Regions from separate parts of the Streptomyces sp. NRRL S-1813 genome, predicted to be linked through region 3. Evidence: riboswitches for the same ligand, from Rfam matches in the RefSeq annotation. Region 3 holds a riboswitch; each other region holds the start of a gene.
What was found. Region 3 has a riboswitch for cyclic di-AMP ahead of IF67_RS0100325 (C40 family peptidase). Riboswitches for the same ligand answer to the same signal wherever they lie in the genome.

Region 1: another riboswitch for cyclic di-AMP. It lies ahead of IF67_RS0112985 (C40 family peptidase); the one in region 3 lies ahead of IF67_RS0100325 (C40 family peptidase).
Region 2: another riboswitch for cyclic di-AMP. It lies ahead of IF67_RS0113310 (transglycosylase family protein); the one in region 3 lies ahead of IF67_RS0100325 (C40 family peptidase).
Region 4: another riboswitch for cyclic di-AMP. It lies ahead of IF67_RS0128590 (M23 family metallopeptidase); the one in region 3 lies ahead of IF67_RS0100325 (C40 family peptidase).

What each region holds. Positions count from the first base shown of each region.
Region 1 is NZ_JOHB01000006.1:337,384-340,553, forward strand. It holds gene IF67_RS0112975 (LysR family transcriptional regulator) at 1-440, opposite strand, end outside; gene IF67_RS0112980 (LysE family translocator) at 512-1,180, shown strand; gene IF67_RS44845 (hypothetical protein) at 1,218-1,463, opposite strand; gene IF67_RS0112985 (C40 family peptidase) at 1,521-1,994, opposite strand; cyclic di-AMP (ydaO/yuaA leader) riboswitch at 1,999-2,198, opposite strand; gene IF67_RS0112990 (hypothetical protein) at 2,477-2,785, opposite strand; gene IF67_RS0112995 (ATP-dependent Clp protease proteolytic subunit) at 2,791-3,170, opposite strand, start outside.
Region 2 is NZ_JOHB01000007.1:33,735-36,904, forward strand. It holds gene eno (phosphopyruvate hydratase) at 40-1,326, opposite strand; gene IF67_RS0113310 (transglycosylase family protein) at 1,730-2,395, opposite strand; cyclic di-AMP (ydaO/yuaA leader) riboswitch at 2,403-2,616, opposite strand; gene IF67_RS0113315 (transglycosylase family protein) at 2,827-3,170, opposite strand, start outside.
Region 3 is NZ_JOHB01000001.1:74,790-77,959, reverse strand. It holds gene pcrA (DNA helicase PcrA) at 1-612, opposite strand, end outside; cyclic di-AMP (ydaO/yuaA leader) riboswitch at 903-1,084, shown strand; gene IF67_RS0100325 (C40 family peptidase) at 1,092-2,240, shown strand; gene IF67_RS0100320 (hypothetical protein) at 2,401-2,754, opposite strand; gene IF67_RS0100315 (NlpC/P60 family protein) at 3,079-3,170, shown strand, end outside.
Region 4 is NZ_JOHB01000025.1:79,446-82,615, reverse strand. It holds gene IF67_RS0128595 (GntR family transcriptional regulator) at 1-599, opposite strand, end outside; gene IF67_RS0128590 (M23 family metallopeptidase) at 888-1,667, opposite strand; cyclic di-AMP (ydaO/yuaA leader) riboswitch at 1,681-1,836, opposite strand; gene IF67_RS0128585 (M16 family metallopeptidase) at 2,046-3,170, opposite strand, start outside.

The DNA of each region.
Region 1 (3,170 bases), on a different contig from region 3:
GTGAGCGCCAGATCGACCTCGCCCAGCGCCACCGCCGCGGTGGCCTGCGGCGGCACGTACTCCGTCACGCTCAGCTCCACATCGGGGTGCGCCCGCCGGAACGCGCTGAGCGCGGGCGGCAGCAGATGCGTACCGGCGGTCATGAACGTGCCGACCCGCAGCCGCCCGCCGGACAGCCCCGCCAGCCGGGACAGCTCGTGCCGCGCCTGATCCAGCTCGTCCAGGACCCGCCGGGCCCGTACGAGCAGCAGCTCACCGGCGGCCGTCAGCCGAGCCCCGCGATGGTGGCGCACCAGGAGCGCCGTCCCGGCCTCCCGCTCCAGCTTGGCGAGCTGCTGGGAGAGCGCGGGAGCGGTGTAGCCCAGCCGGGCGGCGGCCCGGGTGATCGAACCGGCCTCTGCCACCGCTACCAGGGCGGCCAGCCGTGTGGGGTCGTACATAAGAATCTCTTTAGGCTCTCCAAGAACATTGCCAATACCTATTAAAGGCTCGGACCGGCGATGCTGCTCTCATGGACGGACAGCTGATCGCCTTCACCGGAGTCGCCGCGGGCATGGTCGCCATGCCGGGCGCGGACTTCGCGGTCGTGGTGCGCAATGCGCTCGACTCGCGCCGGGCGGGGGTGGCGACCGCCGTCGGAGTCGCGGGCGGGCTGCTGGTGCACACCGCCCTGGCGGTGGCCGGGCTCGCGGCGGTGCTGGTCGCCGTGCCCACGCTCTTCGGAGCCGTCCAACTCCTCGGCGGCGGCTACCTGTTGTACCTCGGTGTCCGCGCCCTGGCCACGGCCTTCCGCCGCCCGGCGGCCACCACGGACGGCCCCGCAGGCCCGGCCGCCACCGCACCGGCCGACGGCCCCCGGCCCGCCGCTCTCCTGGGCACCACGCAGAGCCTGCGGCAGGGCTTTTTGACCAATGCACTCAACCCCAAGGCCCCTGTTCTCTTCCTGAGCCTGCTCCCGCAGTTCGTCCCGGCGGGACAGCCCGCGCTGCCCCGGACGCTGCTGCTCGCGACGATGGTCGTCGCCATGGCACTGGTGTGGTTCCCCGCCGTCGCGCTGCTCGTCGACCGGCTGGGCGTCTGGCTGCGCCGCCCGCGGGTGGCCCGTGCCCTGGAAGCCACCACCGGGGCGCTGCTCACGGCTCTGGGAGGCATCCTGCTGGTGGAACTGGCGCTCGCCTGAGGGCGGCGCACACCGGACCTTCTCCGGCCGGTCCGCGTCAGCCACGACCGCCGTGCGGCACCCTCAGCACCTCGGCACCCGGCGGCACGAACCCGGCGGCCACAATCCCCCGGACGTCACGGGCGTTTCCGGGGGCGGCCCGCGCCACCACGGCATGGCACAGGAAGGCGCCACTCCCGCGTCCCGCGGCGACGGCGGGGGCAGCACGGCCACCGCGCCGTCCGCGGGCGGGAAGCTCCCGTTGGGCCGCGGACAGCAGCAGCTCGCCCAGTGGCGAAGCCACCCGGCCAAATGGCCCAAAACCACTGGCAATTGACCGATCGTGAGATGAATGGGCAGGTCAGTGCACCCGCCCGTACCAGACCGAGCGGCTCCAGATCCGCTCCAGCCGCACGACGCTCCCGGCCTTGGGCGCATGCCACATCCGGCCCCGGCCCGCGTAGATACCGACGTGGTAAATACCGCTGCGCGAGTGGAAAAAGACCAGATCACCGCGGCGGCGCGAGGCAGCCGGGATGTGCCGGGTGCGGCTGTACTGCGCGGCGGCGGTGCGTGGCAGGGCCCGCCCGGCGCGCTTGAACGAGTACACCGTCAGCCCGGAACAGTCGAAGGCCTGCGGCCCTTGGGCGCCGTACCGGTACGGAGATCCTCCCTTGGAAGCCGCGACCCGCAGCGCATGGACGGATACGGACGCGGCTTCGGCGTTCCCGGCCGCTCCTGGAGCCATGCTGGTCCCGCCGAGGGTGACCAGCGTCAGAGCGGTGACGGTGCCGGCGCGCGCCAGCAGATTCGGCGTATGCATGCGCACGGTCATGCGCAAACCCTTCGTCAGCCGCCTGCGAAGGAAGACCTGTCGGGTTCGGGCAGGCGAAGATGCCCGGCCGTATGCACGGCTTCACCCCAAGGAGCCCTCGGCCGTGAAGGCCGGGACCCCGCTCTGCTCGGGTCCTCCGCTCCCGCCGATCCACATCGTCGACCGGACATCCGGCACGGCGGCGGGATTAGGCGCCCGTCCGGACCGCCCCGTCGCTGTGGCGGGGTCTTGTCGTCGAAGGGATCGTCACGCACCCGGCACCCGAATTCCGAGCTGAAAATGCCGTATGTGAGATGGGTCACAATTGACCCGAATGGTTAGATTTGTTCCCTCAGGTGCCGCGGCGCGGGGTCTTGCACCCCCCGGACCAGGAGCGAAACATCAAGGGCCGGAGAAAATGTGTCCGCCCCGCGCAATTCGTCACCTCCCCACATCGGGCGCGGACGCTACGCCGTATGTGCAGCCCACCGGCGCGTGTCGCGTCAGATTTCCTCGGGTGGCGGCACCGTCACCAGCCCGGTCCGGCGTTCGCCGTCCAGCACCCGCAGCGCCCGGGTCAGCGTTCCGCGGTGCACCTCGCTCTCGCCCCGGCTGTGCATCAGTGTCAGCGCGTCCCGTAGGCGGGTCGCCTTGCCCACCAGCGCCTGGGCGGCGCGCAGTGCGCTGTAGGTGCCACCGCAGCGGGTCGGGTTGATCCGGCCCAGCAGGTCGATCACCTCCAGATAGCTGTCGATCAGCTCGCCCTCGGCGCGGGTCAGTGCGGGCAGCGGCGGCGGTTCGGGGGGCAGCATCGGGCTCACCGCGCCACGGGCCCACGGGCCGACTGCTTGCGGTTGCGGGTGAGTCCGTCGATCAGGCCGTACTCCTGAGCGGCGAGGGCGTCGAAGATCTTGTCGCGCTCGATGTCGGCGGCGATCCGCTCACGGGGCTGTCCGGTGTGCTCGGCCAGCATCTCCTCCAGCACGTCGCGGGTGCGCAGCATCTCCTCCGCCTGGATCTGAAGGTCGGTGGCCTGCCCCTGGACGGGTTCACTGAACGACGGCTGGTGGATCAGGATCCGGGCCCCGGGCAGCGCCAGCCGCTTGCCGGGCGCGCCGGCGGCCAGCAGGACCGCGGCGCAGGAGGCGGCCTGCCCCAGGCAGACGGTCGCCACGTCGCACGACACGAAGCGCATCG
Region 2 (3,170 bases), on a different contig from region 3:
TTGCCGCCCCGGTGGGCCGGGGCGGCGGGCCGCCGTAGGTCAGCTGCCGTGACGGAACCGCGGGAAGGCGGAGCGGCCGGCGTAGACCGCGGCGTCGTCGAGGATCTCCTCGATGCGCAGCAGCTGGTTGTACTTGGCGACGCGCTCGGAGCGGGCCGGGGCGCCGGTCTTGATCTGGCCGCAGTTGGTGGCGACGGCGAGGTCGGCGATGGTGACGTCCTCGGTCTCACCGGAGCGGTGCGACATCATGCACTTGAAGCCGTTGCGCTGGGCCAGCTCCACGGCGTCCAGGGTCTCGGTCAGCGAGCCGATCTGGTTGACCTTCACCAGCAGCGCGTTGGCGGAGCCCTCCTCGATGCCACGGGCGAGGCGCTCGGGGTTGGTGACGAACAGGTCGTCGCCGACGAGCTGGACCTTGGCACCGAGCTTGTCGGTGATGACCTTCCAGCCGGCCCAGTCGTCCTCGAACAGCGGGTCCTCGATGGAGACGAGCGGGTAGGCCGCCACCAGCTCCTCGTAGTACTCGGTCATCTCGGCGGCCGAGCGGTCCTTGCCCTCGAACTGGTACTTGCCGTCCTTGTAGAACTCGGAGGCGGCGACGTCCAGCGCGAGCGCGATGTCCTGGCCGGGGGCGTAACCGGCTTCCTTGATGGCCTCGAGGATGAGGTCGAGCGCCTCGCGGTTGGAGCCCAGGTTCGGGGCGAAGCCGCCCTCGTCGCCGAGGCCGGTGGCCAGACCCTTGGTCTTCAGGACCTTCTTGAGGGTGTGGTAGACCTCGGCGCCCCAGCGCAGCGCCTCGGAGAAGGACTCCGCGCCGATCGGGGCGATCATGAACTCCTGGATGTCCACGTTGGAGTCGGCGTGCGAGCCGCCGTTCAGGATGTTCATCATCGGGACGGGCAGGACGTGCGCGTTCGGGCCACCGAGGTAGCGGAACAGCGGGAGGTCGCTGGCCTCGGAGGCGGCGTGCGCGACGGCGAGGGAGACGCCGAGGATGGCGTTGGCGCCGAGCGAGCCCTTGTTGTCGGTGGCGTCCAGGTCGAACATGGCCTGGTCGATCAGCCGCTGCTCGGTCGCGTCGTAGCCGACGAGCTCCGGGCCGATCTGCTCGATGACGGCCAGGACGGCCTTCTCCACGCCCTTGCCCAGGTAGCGGTTCGGGTCGCCGTCGCGGAGCTCGACGGCCTCGAAGGCGCCGGTGGAGGCGCCGGACGGGACGGCGGCACGGCCGGTGCTGCCGTCGTCGAGGCCGACCTCGACCTCGACCGTGGGATTACCTCGCGAGTCGAGAATTTCGCGGGCTACGACGACGTCGATCGACGGCACGTTGTCTCCTTCGTGGGTGTCAGGCGTTATGCGCATGAGCCTAACGGCCTCGGGCTCGTCCGCCTGCCCTTGGCCCGCTCTGTGGGATGGAAAGCCGCGCAAAGCTCCCCGAGGACCCAGCTCACGGGCGTTTGGGCACATTGTCGCTGAACGGGAACATGCGCCGAGCGGGAGCGGTCGGCGGCGTGCGGCCGCCCCGGCGTCGGTCCGGCCTCGGCCCGGGCTCCGTCCGGGCTCCGTCCGGGCTCCGTCCGGGCTCCGTCCGGGCTCCGTCCGGGCTCCGTCCGGGCAGAAGAAACCCCGCCCCGGCGCGCTCGGGGGAAGGGCGCGCCGGGGCGGGGCGGTCTCACGGGGGAAGGGGGCCCGCCGCTCGGGCCCGCCCGCGTCCCGGTGAGGGAGGGACTCAGACGTTGAGCTTCTGACCCGGGAAGATCAGGTTCGGGTTGCCGCCGATGACCGACTTGTTGGCCTTGTAGACCGACTTCCAGTCGCTGCCGTGGGCCTTGGCGATCTTGGCGAGGGTGTCGCCCGCCTTGACGGTGTAGTTGCCGTGGCCCATCGACTTGCGCTCGGTGGAGCGCGAGGCGTGCTGCTCGGGGGCGGCCGGGGCCTTCTTCGCCTCGGTCTTGCCCTGGTCCTGCTGGGGCGCGGACTTGGTCTGCGCGGAGCCGGAGGTGTCGACGTCGGCGGCCGGGCCACCGGCGGTCAGGTTGCCGGCACCGGCGCAGGACCAGGCACCCGGCCCCTGGATGGCGAGGAGCTTCTCGGCGGCGGCGATCTGCTGGGACTTGCTGGCCAGGTCGGCGCGCGCCGCGTACTGCGTGCCACCGGCGGCGGCCCAGCTGGAGTTGGAGAACTGGAGGCCACCGTAGTAGCCGTTACCGGTGTTGATCGACCAGTTGCCGCCGGACTCACACTGGGCGACCTTGTCCCAGGTGGCCACGGAGGCGGCAGAGGCGGAGGTGGCGCCCATCAGCGGGACGGCCACAGCAGCACCGGCGATGCCGGCGAGGGTGGCGACGCGGACGGCCTTGGACGGACGACGGTGCTTGCCCTTGATGATCAGCATGGTTCGTTCGTTTCCTCACCGACGCCTACGAGGTGAGCTGTCGGGTTCGGGCTGTGAGAAATCGCCCGGCCGCGTGCGCGTGGCGCACGTGGCTTCACCCCAAGCCGGTTGACCCGCTTTCACGGGTGGGGCCGGCACGTACCTTGGGTCCCCCGCTCCTGCCTTCGGCGCTTGCGCGTCAAGTGCCTCCGATCACCGGCAGGATTCGGCGTGTGATCAAAGGGCCCGCTTTGGCGAGCGGTCCTGACGTTAAGCAGTAACCGCCCTGGGGTTCAAACCCCATCATGTGAACCAAGTTGACCGTTTTTGATCACGGGTAGGTCACATATCCGCAGGTGAACCCCGGTTCGACGAGGTGGGACGAACCGGGGTTCACCGGAGCCAACGAGAGCCATGTCTCACTTTCCCCAAAAGCGGGCGAAGGCGGCGAACTACCCTGCCGCGTGCCCCAGATCGAGCAGTTGGCCCGGCTTGATCAGGTCCGCATCGGAGCCGATGACGCCCTCGTTGCCCTCGTAGAGCGCGGCCCAGCCACCGGGCAGCCGGTGGGCCTGGGCGATGGCTGACAGCGTGTCACCCGGCCGCACGGTGTAGTTGCCGTCGGCCGCCGGGCCCGTGCGGTGCGCGTCATCGCCCCGCGAGGCATGCCGGCCGCCGGCGGACCTGTCCTCGTCGTCACCCGCGCCGCCGCGGTGCTTGCCCTTGGAGGGCGTCTCCTGCGGGGTGCCGGTCGTGTCCGGACGGCTGCCCCCGTCGGACGGGTCGGCGGACTGCG
Region 3 (3,170 bases):
GGACTTGGGCGGGTAGCGCTTGGGGTCCAGATCCAGATCGCGGCAGACCAGGGCCATCAGGCGCTTGGAGTCGGCGGCGTCGTAGATCGAGAAGGACGAGGTGAAGCCCAGCTTCTTGGACTCGCGGCGCAGGATGCGGACGCAGGCGCTGTGGAAGGTGGAGACCCACATGGCGTTGGCGCGCGGGCCGACGAGCTCCTCGACGCGCTCCTTCATTTCACCGGCGGCCTTGTTCGTGAACGTGATCGCGAGGATCTGGCCGGGGTGGACATGGCGCTCGGCGAGCAGATGCGCGATGCGGTGGGTCAGCACCCGGGTCTTGCCGGAGCCGGCGCCGGCGACGATCAGCAGCGGGCCGCCGGTGTGCACGACGGCGGCCTTCTGCTCGTCGTTGAGCCCCTCCAGCAGCGTCGCCGGGTGGAGGGCGGGACGGGCGGCGCCGTCGCGGTAGAACGCCTCTCTGGGGGCGGGCGCGTCGAACCGCCCGCCGAAGAGGTCGGCGGGGATCTCCTCCGGGGCCGGGCCGTGCTCGTCCTCGGGAGGCGGCTGGTGCTCCTCCTCGCCCTTGTGGCCGAGGTCCGCCAGGAAGCTGTCGTCAAAGAGGCTGCTCATCGCCCACCGAGTCTAGGCTGCCGCACTGACAGCCCGCCGCGGAGTAGGCAATTGCGGGGCGCATACGGAGCGGGCCGTGGCGCCGCGGCAGGTCAGGCGGCCGGGCCCTTCACAGACCGGGCGCCGCCTCGTCTACCCGAATCCGACATCTGCCACAACAACCCCCGCATCGCGTTCAGGTCACGAAAAGGTTTCGGGCATATCGAACATCAGCCTTCACAGGAGCCACACGAGTTGGCTAACGTCCTCGCTCAGGCAGCCCGCCTCCCCGTGGACGACAGCGTCCGCACGGGCCGCCCACGCCGAGTCCGGCCCTGCCCTGGGGCATCCGGAGCCGGGGACCCACCAGCACCACCGGGGTGAATCGATCCGGGCAGCCGCCGTCGGCGGACGTCCGGACCGTAGGGCAAGCCTTCCGTCGACACCGCCCGAACCCGACAGCTAACCCGGTAGGCGGTCCACGGAAGGAGTCGCCGGCCTTGGCGTCGCATCGCAAGCCGCGCACCAGCATTCTCGCCTCACCCGGAGGCCGTCGTACGGCGGTCGGACTCACCACCGCCGCCCTCGCCTCGGCCACGCTGCTCTCGCAGTCCGCCGACGCGGCACCCCGGGCGCCCAGGCCCGGCATCGAAGAGGTCAAGCAGAAGGTCGACGGCCTCTACCACGAAGCCGAGGTGGCCACCCAGAAGTACAACGCCGTCAAAGAGCGCGCCGACGCCCAGCGCGACACCGTGGACGGCCTGCTCGACGCCGCCGCCAAGCGCGCCGAGAAGATGAACGAGTCCCGGCGCATGCTGGGCACCTTCGCCTCCGCGCAGTACCGCACCGGCGGCCTGAACCCGACGGCGCAGCTGATGCTCGCCAAGGATCCGCAGCAGTTCTTCGACCGCAGCCACCTCATGGAGCGGATGACCGGCCGGCAGAAGCAGGCCGTCTCCGACTACCAGGAGCAGCAGGCGGCGGCCGCCCGGCAGCGCGCGGAGGCGTCCCGCAGCCTGGAGCGGCTCCAGACGTCGCAGGCCTCCCTCAAGGAGTCCAAGCGGTCCGTGCAGGGCAAGCTGGCCGAGGCCCGGCAGCTGCTGTCCCGGCTGACCGCCCAGGAGAAGGCGCGGATGGCGGAGCTGGAGCGCCGCAAGGAGGCGGCGGCCAAGCGCAAGGCCGAGGAGGAGGCGCGCAAGCAGCAGGAGCGGGAGCGTCAGAGGCAGCACGACGGCGGCGGGCCGTCCGGCGGGCAGACCGGTGGCGGCGCCGACGACGGCTCCACCGGAGGTTCGTCCTCCGCCAAGGCCGAGAAGGCGCTCGCCTTCGCCCGCGCCCAGACGGGCAAGCCGTACGTCTGGGGCGCCACCGGGCCCAGCTCCTACGACTGCTCGGGGCTGACGCAGGCGGCGTGGAAGGCGGCCGGCATCGATCTGCCGCGGACCACCTGGGACCAGGTCAAGGTCGGCCAGCGGATCGCCACCAAGGATCTCAAGCCCGGTGACCTGGTCTTCTTCTACGACGACATCAGCCACGTGGGCATGTACATAGGCGGCGGCAAGATGATCCACGCACCGCACCCGGGCGCCGACGTCCGGGAGGAGTCGATCTACTACATGCCGATCTACGGGAGCGTCCGCCCGGGCTGAGGCCCCGCTCCCCCCTCAGGCCACCCCCCACGGTCACCCCCCACACGCCACCGCGCGGCCGTCGCCTCCAAAACCGGAGTGCGAGGACCGCGCGGTGTGCTGTGGAGGGGCGTTCTTCCCGGGGCGCGGGGCCCTGTTCCCGCGCCGCCGGCCGCTTCGCTCAGGTCCAGAGCACCGCGATGAAGATGTTGGCCACCGTCAGCGCGCCGACCGCGCCGAAGACCGGCTTGGCGACGCTCTCCTCGTCCCGCTTGACGTAGACCAGCGCCAGGATGACCACCAGAACGGCCATCTTGATGCCGAGCTTGATGTTGTTGAGGCTGTGGTCCTGGGCCTGGTTGAGGCCGACCAGCACGATGCCGGTGACCAGCATCGTCAGCGCACCGTGCAGCATCGCGGGCACAAAGCGGGCGGTGCCCGCGCTCATCGCCTTCATCTGGGTCAGAAAGCCGCCCAGCAGGGAGGCGATGCCGATGATGTGCAGGCCGACGAAGATATTGATTACTACGTCCATAGTGCTGGATCGTAGCCCCCGCATAGCACGGCCCTTCCGGCAGGGCGCCCACAATCGCCGCTTCGGTCAGGCCGGGCCCGGTCCCGGCCGTACGGCCTCGGTGCCACGGTCACCCGTGCACCGGCCACGGTCGAAAGCGAACAATCCCGGCCAAGCAGACTCCTTGCCGTGACGTACAGGCTTAGCGTCCTCCTCCAGGCGGCCGACTCCCCGCCATCGCCGGCCTCCCACCGGCGTCCTGTCGGCCGTCCCGCCGAGAGGTGCGGCGGCGGTCCGTTCCCTCGTTACGGACCGCCGCCGGGCCCGCGGCTCGAAGGGAAGGAAGTGACGGCCACAGTGGCCTCGCACCGCAAGCCGCGGCAGCATCCGCTCGCCGCACTCACCGGCGGCGGCTCGCGCAGCGCGCGCACCGCCCG
Region 4 (3,170 bases), on a different contig from region 3:
CGCTCGACATGAGCCGCCATCAGGGCGCGGGCCCGCTCCGCGTCCCCCCGGGCCACCGCGTCCAGCACCGCACCGTGTTCGTCCCACGACTCCCCGGCCCGGGCCGGCAGTTCCACCACGTACATCCACTCGATCTTGCGCCGCAGCTGGGTGAGCAAGGCCGTCAGACTGGGGCTGCCGGCCGCCTGGGCCAGCGTCTCGTGGAACCAGCCGTCCAGTTGGCGCAGATCCGCGGGGTTGCCGTGACGGGCCCGCTCGCGGCCGAGCCGTACCAGACCACGGAGCACCTTCAGGTGAGCCGGGCTGCGGCGGGCGGCCGCACGAGCGGCCCCAAGCGGCTCCAACAGGGCGCGGACGGCGAGGAGATCGGCGGCCTCCTGCTCGGTGGGCTCGGCGACACAGGCGCCTGCGTGGTGGCGGGTGGTGACGAACCCTTCGGACTGCAAGGTGCGCAGCGCTTCACGGACCGGCACTCTGGAGACGCCGTACCGGGCCGCCAGGATCTCCTCGATCAGCCGGCTCCCCGGCGCCAGCGCGCCGGAGACAATGTCGTCGCGAATCGCCGTGCACACCGCATGCGCGGAAATATGGCCTCGCATCTTCCGTGCCTCCGCCGTAATCCCCTGGAAACGCCGCCGGTCGGCGACTTTTCCGTGACTCTATTCGACGGGAACGGCTTTTCCGAAGGACTCCGGTTATTCATGGATATTTTTTGGCCAGCAGCCGCGGGTCGCCGGCGTATCGCGGGTCGCCGGCGTATCCGGTGCACGCACGCCGCACACCGCACGCCGGATAACGCCGAAGCCCCGGCCGTGTGGCCGGGGCTTCCGACGGATACGCGGTGCAACGCGGGCCCTGCGGGGCGCGCGGCCGGGCGGGGCGGGAGGTCAGGCGTTGACGCCGTGCGAGCGCAGGTAGGCGACCGGATCGATGTCCGAGCCGTAGTCGGCGCCGGTACGGGCTTCGAAGTGCAGGTGCGGGCCGGTGGTGTTGCCGGTGGAGCCGGAGAGGCCGATCTGCTGGCCCGGGGTGACGTGCTGGCCGACCGAAACGCCGAGCGACGACAGGTGACCGTACTGGGTGTAGGTGCCGTCGTTCATCTTGATCACGATGTTGTTGCCGTACGCACCGCCCCACCCGGCCTCGACGACGGTGCCCGAGCCGACCGCGTGGACGCTGGTGCCGGAGGCGGCGTGGAAGTCGATACCGGTGTGGCTGCCCGAGGACCACAGGCCGCTGGAGGCCTTGTACGAGGTGGAGACGTAGGAGTTCGCGACGGGGGCGACAAAGGTGTTGAGGCGCTTGCGCTCCGCCTCACGGGCGGCGCGCTCCTTGGCCTTGCGGGCGGCCTCGACGCGCTGCTTGGCTTCTTCGGCCTGCTTCTTGGCCACGGCCTCTGCCTTGGCCTTCGCGGCGGCGGCCTCGGCCTCTGCCTGCTGCGCGTCCGCCTGGGCCTCGACATGGTTGGCGAGCTCGTCGCCCAGCACGACGGCCCGCTGGAGACCGGTGTCGTGGGTGCGCGCCTCGTCCGTGGCCGCCAGCGCCGGCGAGGCCACGGAGGCGACAACGCCGCCGGCCGCGAGGGTGGCTATGCCGGCGATGTTGCGGGTCGTTCGAGCGGGGCGGTTCGCACGACGGTGCTTCCCGGTGGCACGGATGAACGCCATGTGGCTGGCTTGTCCTTTCCTTCCTTCTCGCCTACCGGGTTAGCTGACGGGTTCGGAGCAGGAAGGTCTCCTACGGGCTCCTCCGGAGAGGAGTCCGATTCACCCCAAGGGACACTGGGTCCCCGGCTCCCCTGGCTCGCGCCGTACGGGGACTCGGCGATGGCTGCCCGGTGCCACTGTTGTGGCGGACTTGTGACGAACAGCCGGACCGACGCTAAACGGGGCAACTTTCAATCGGCAAACAGAACCGCTTTTTTGTGCGGGATGCCACAAGAACCGTGGCACCAGCCGCGATAAACCGGACATACAGCGGCTCCCGTGGCGCGAACGCCACGGGAGCCGCTTTGTCGATATATGACCTTCCGTCACATGGCGGGACTAACCGCTGACGACCGTCACCTCACCGATGCCCAGCGCCTTGATGGGCTCGGCGATCTGCGCCGCATCGCCCACCAGCACCGTCACCAGCCGGTCCATGGGGAAGGCGTTGACCGCCGCCGCCGTCGCCTCGACCGTGCCGGTCTCCGCGAGGCGGACGTACAACTGCGCCTGGAAGTCGTCCGGCAGGTGCTGTTCCACCTGGTCAGCGAGGGTGCCCGCGACGGCTGCCGCGGTCTCGTACTTCAGCGGCGCCACCCCGACGAGGTTCTGTACGGCGACATCCCTCTCGTCGTCCGTCAGCCCCTCTGCCGCGAGGGTGCGCAGCACCTTCCACAGATCCTCCAGCGCCGGGACGGTGGAGGCGGTGTCCACCGAGCCGCTGATGGCGAGCAGCGAGGCTCCCGTGGCCCCCTCGGGGGAGGTGGGGGCGGTGGAGCGGAGCACCTGGCCGAAGGCGCGCACCCCGTAGGTGTAGCCCTTCTCCTCCCGCAGGACGCGGTCCAGACGGGAGGTGAGGGTACCGCCCAGGCAGTACGTGCCGAGGACCTGCGCGGGCCACACCCGGTCGTGCCGGTCGGCGCCGATACGGCCGAGGAGCAGCTGCGTCTGGACGGCACCGGGGCGGTCCACGATCACCACGCGGCCGGTGTCGTCGGCGACGATCGGCGAGGCCTTCAGCGGCTCGGCCGTCGAGCCGCTCCAGGCACCGAGGGTGTCGGCGAGCGCGGCCTCCAGGTCGACGCCGGTGAAGTCACCGACGATGACGGCGGTGGCCGTGGCGGGACGTACGTGGGCGTCGTAGAAGGCGCGGACGGCCCCGGCGTCGACGCGTCCGACGGTCTCCTCGGTGCCCTGGCGCGGCCGCGACATCCGGGATGTGGCCGGGAACAGCTCCTTGGACAGCGCCATCGCGGCGCGCCGGGCAGGGTTGGCGAGCTCGTGCGGGATCTCGTCGAGACGGTTGCGCACCAGCCGCTCGATCTCGCTCTCCGGGAAGGCGGGCGCGCGCAGCGCGTCGGCGAGCAGCCCGAGCGCGCGGTGCAGCCGGGACGCCGGCACTTCGAGGGACACCCGTACACCGGGGTGGTCGGCGTGCGCGTCCAGTGTGGCGCCACAGCGTTC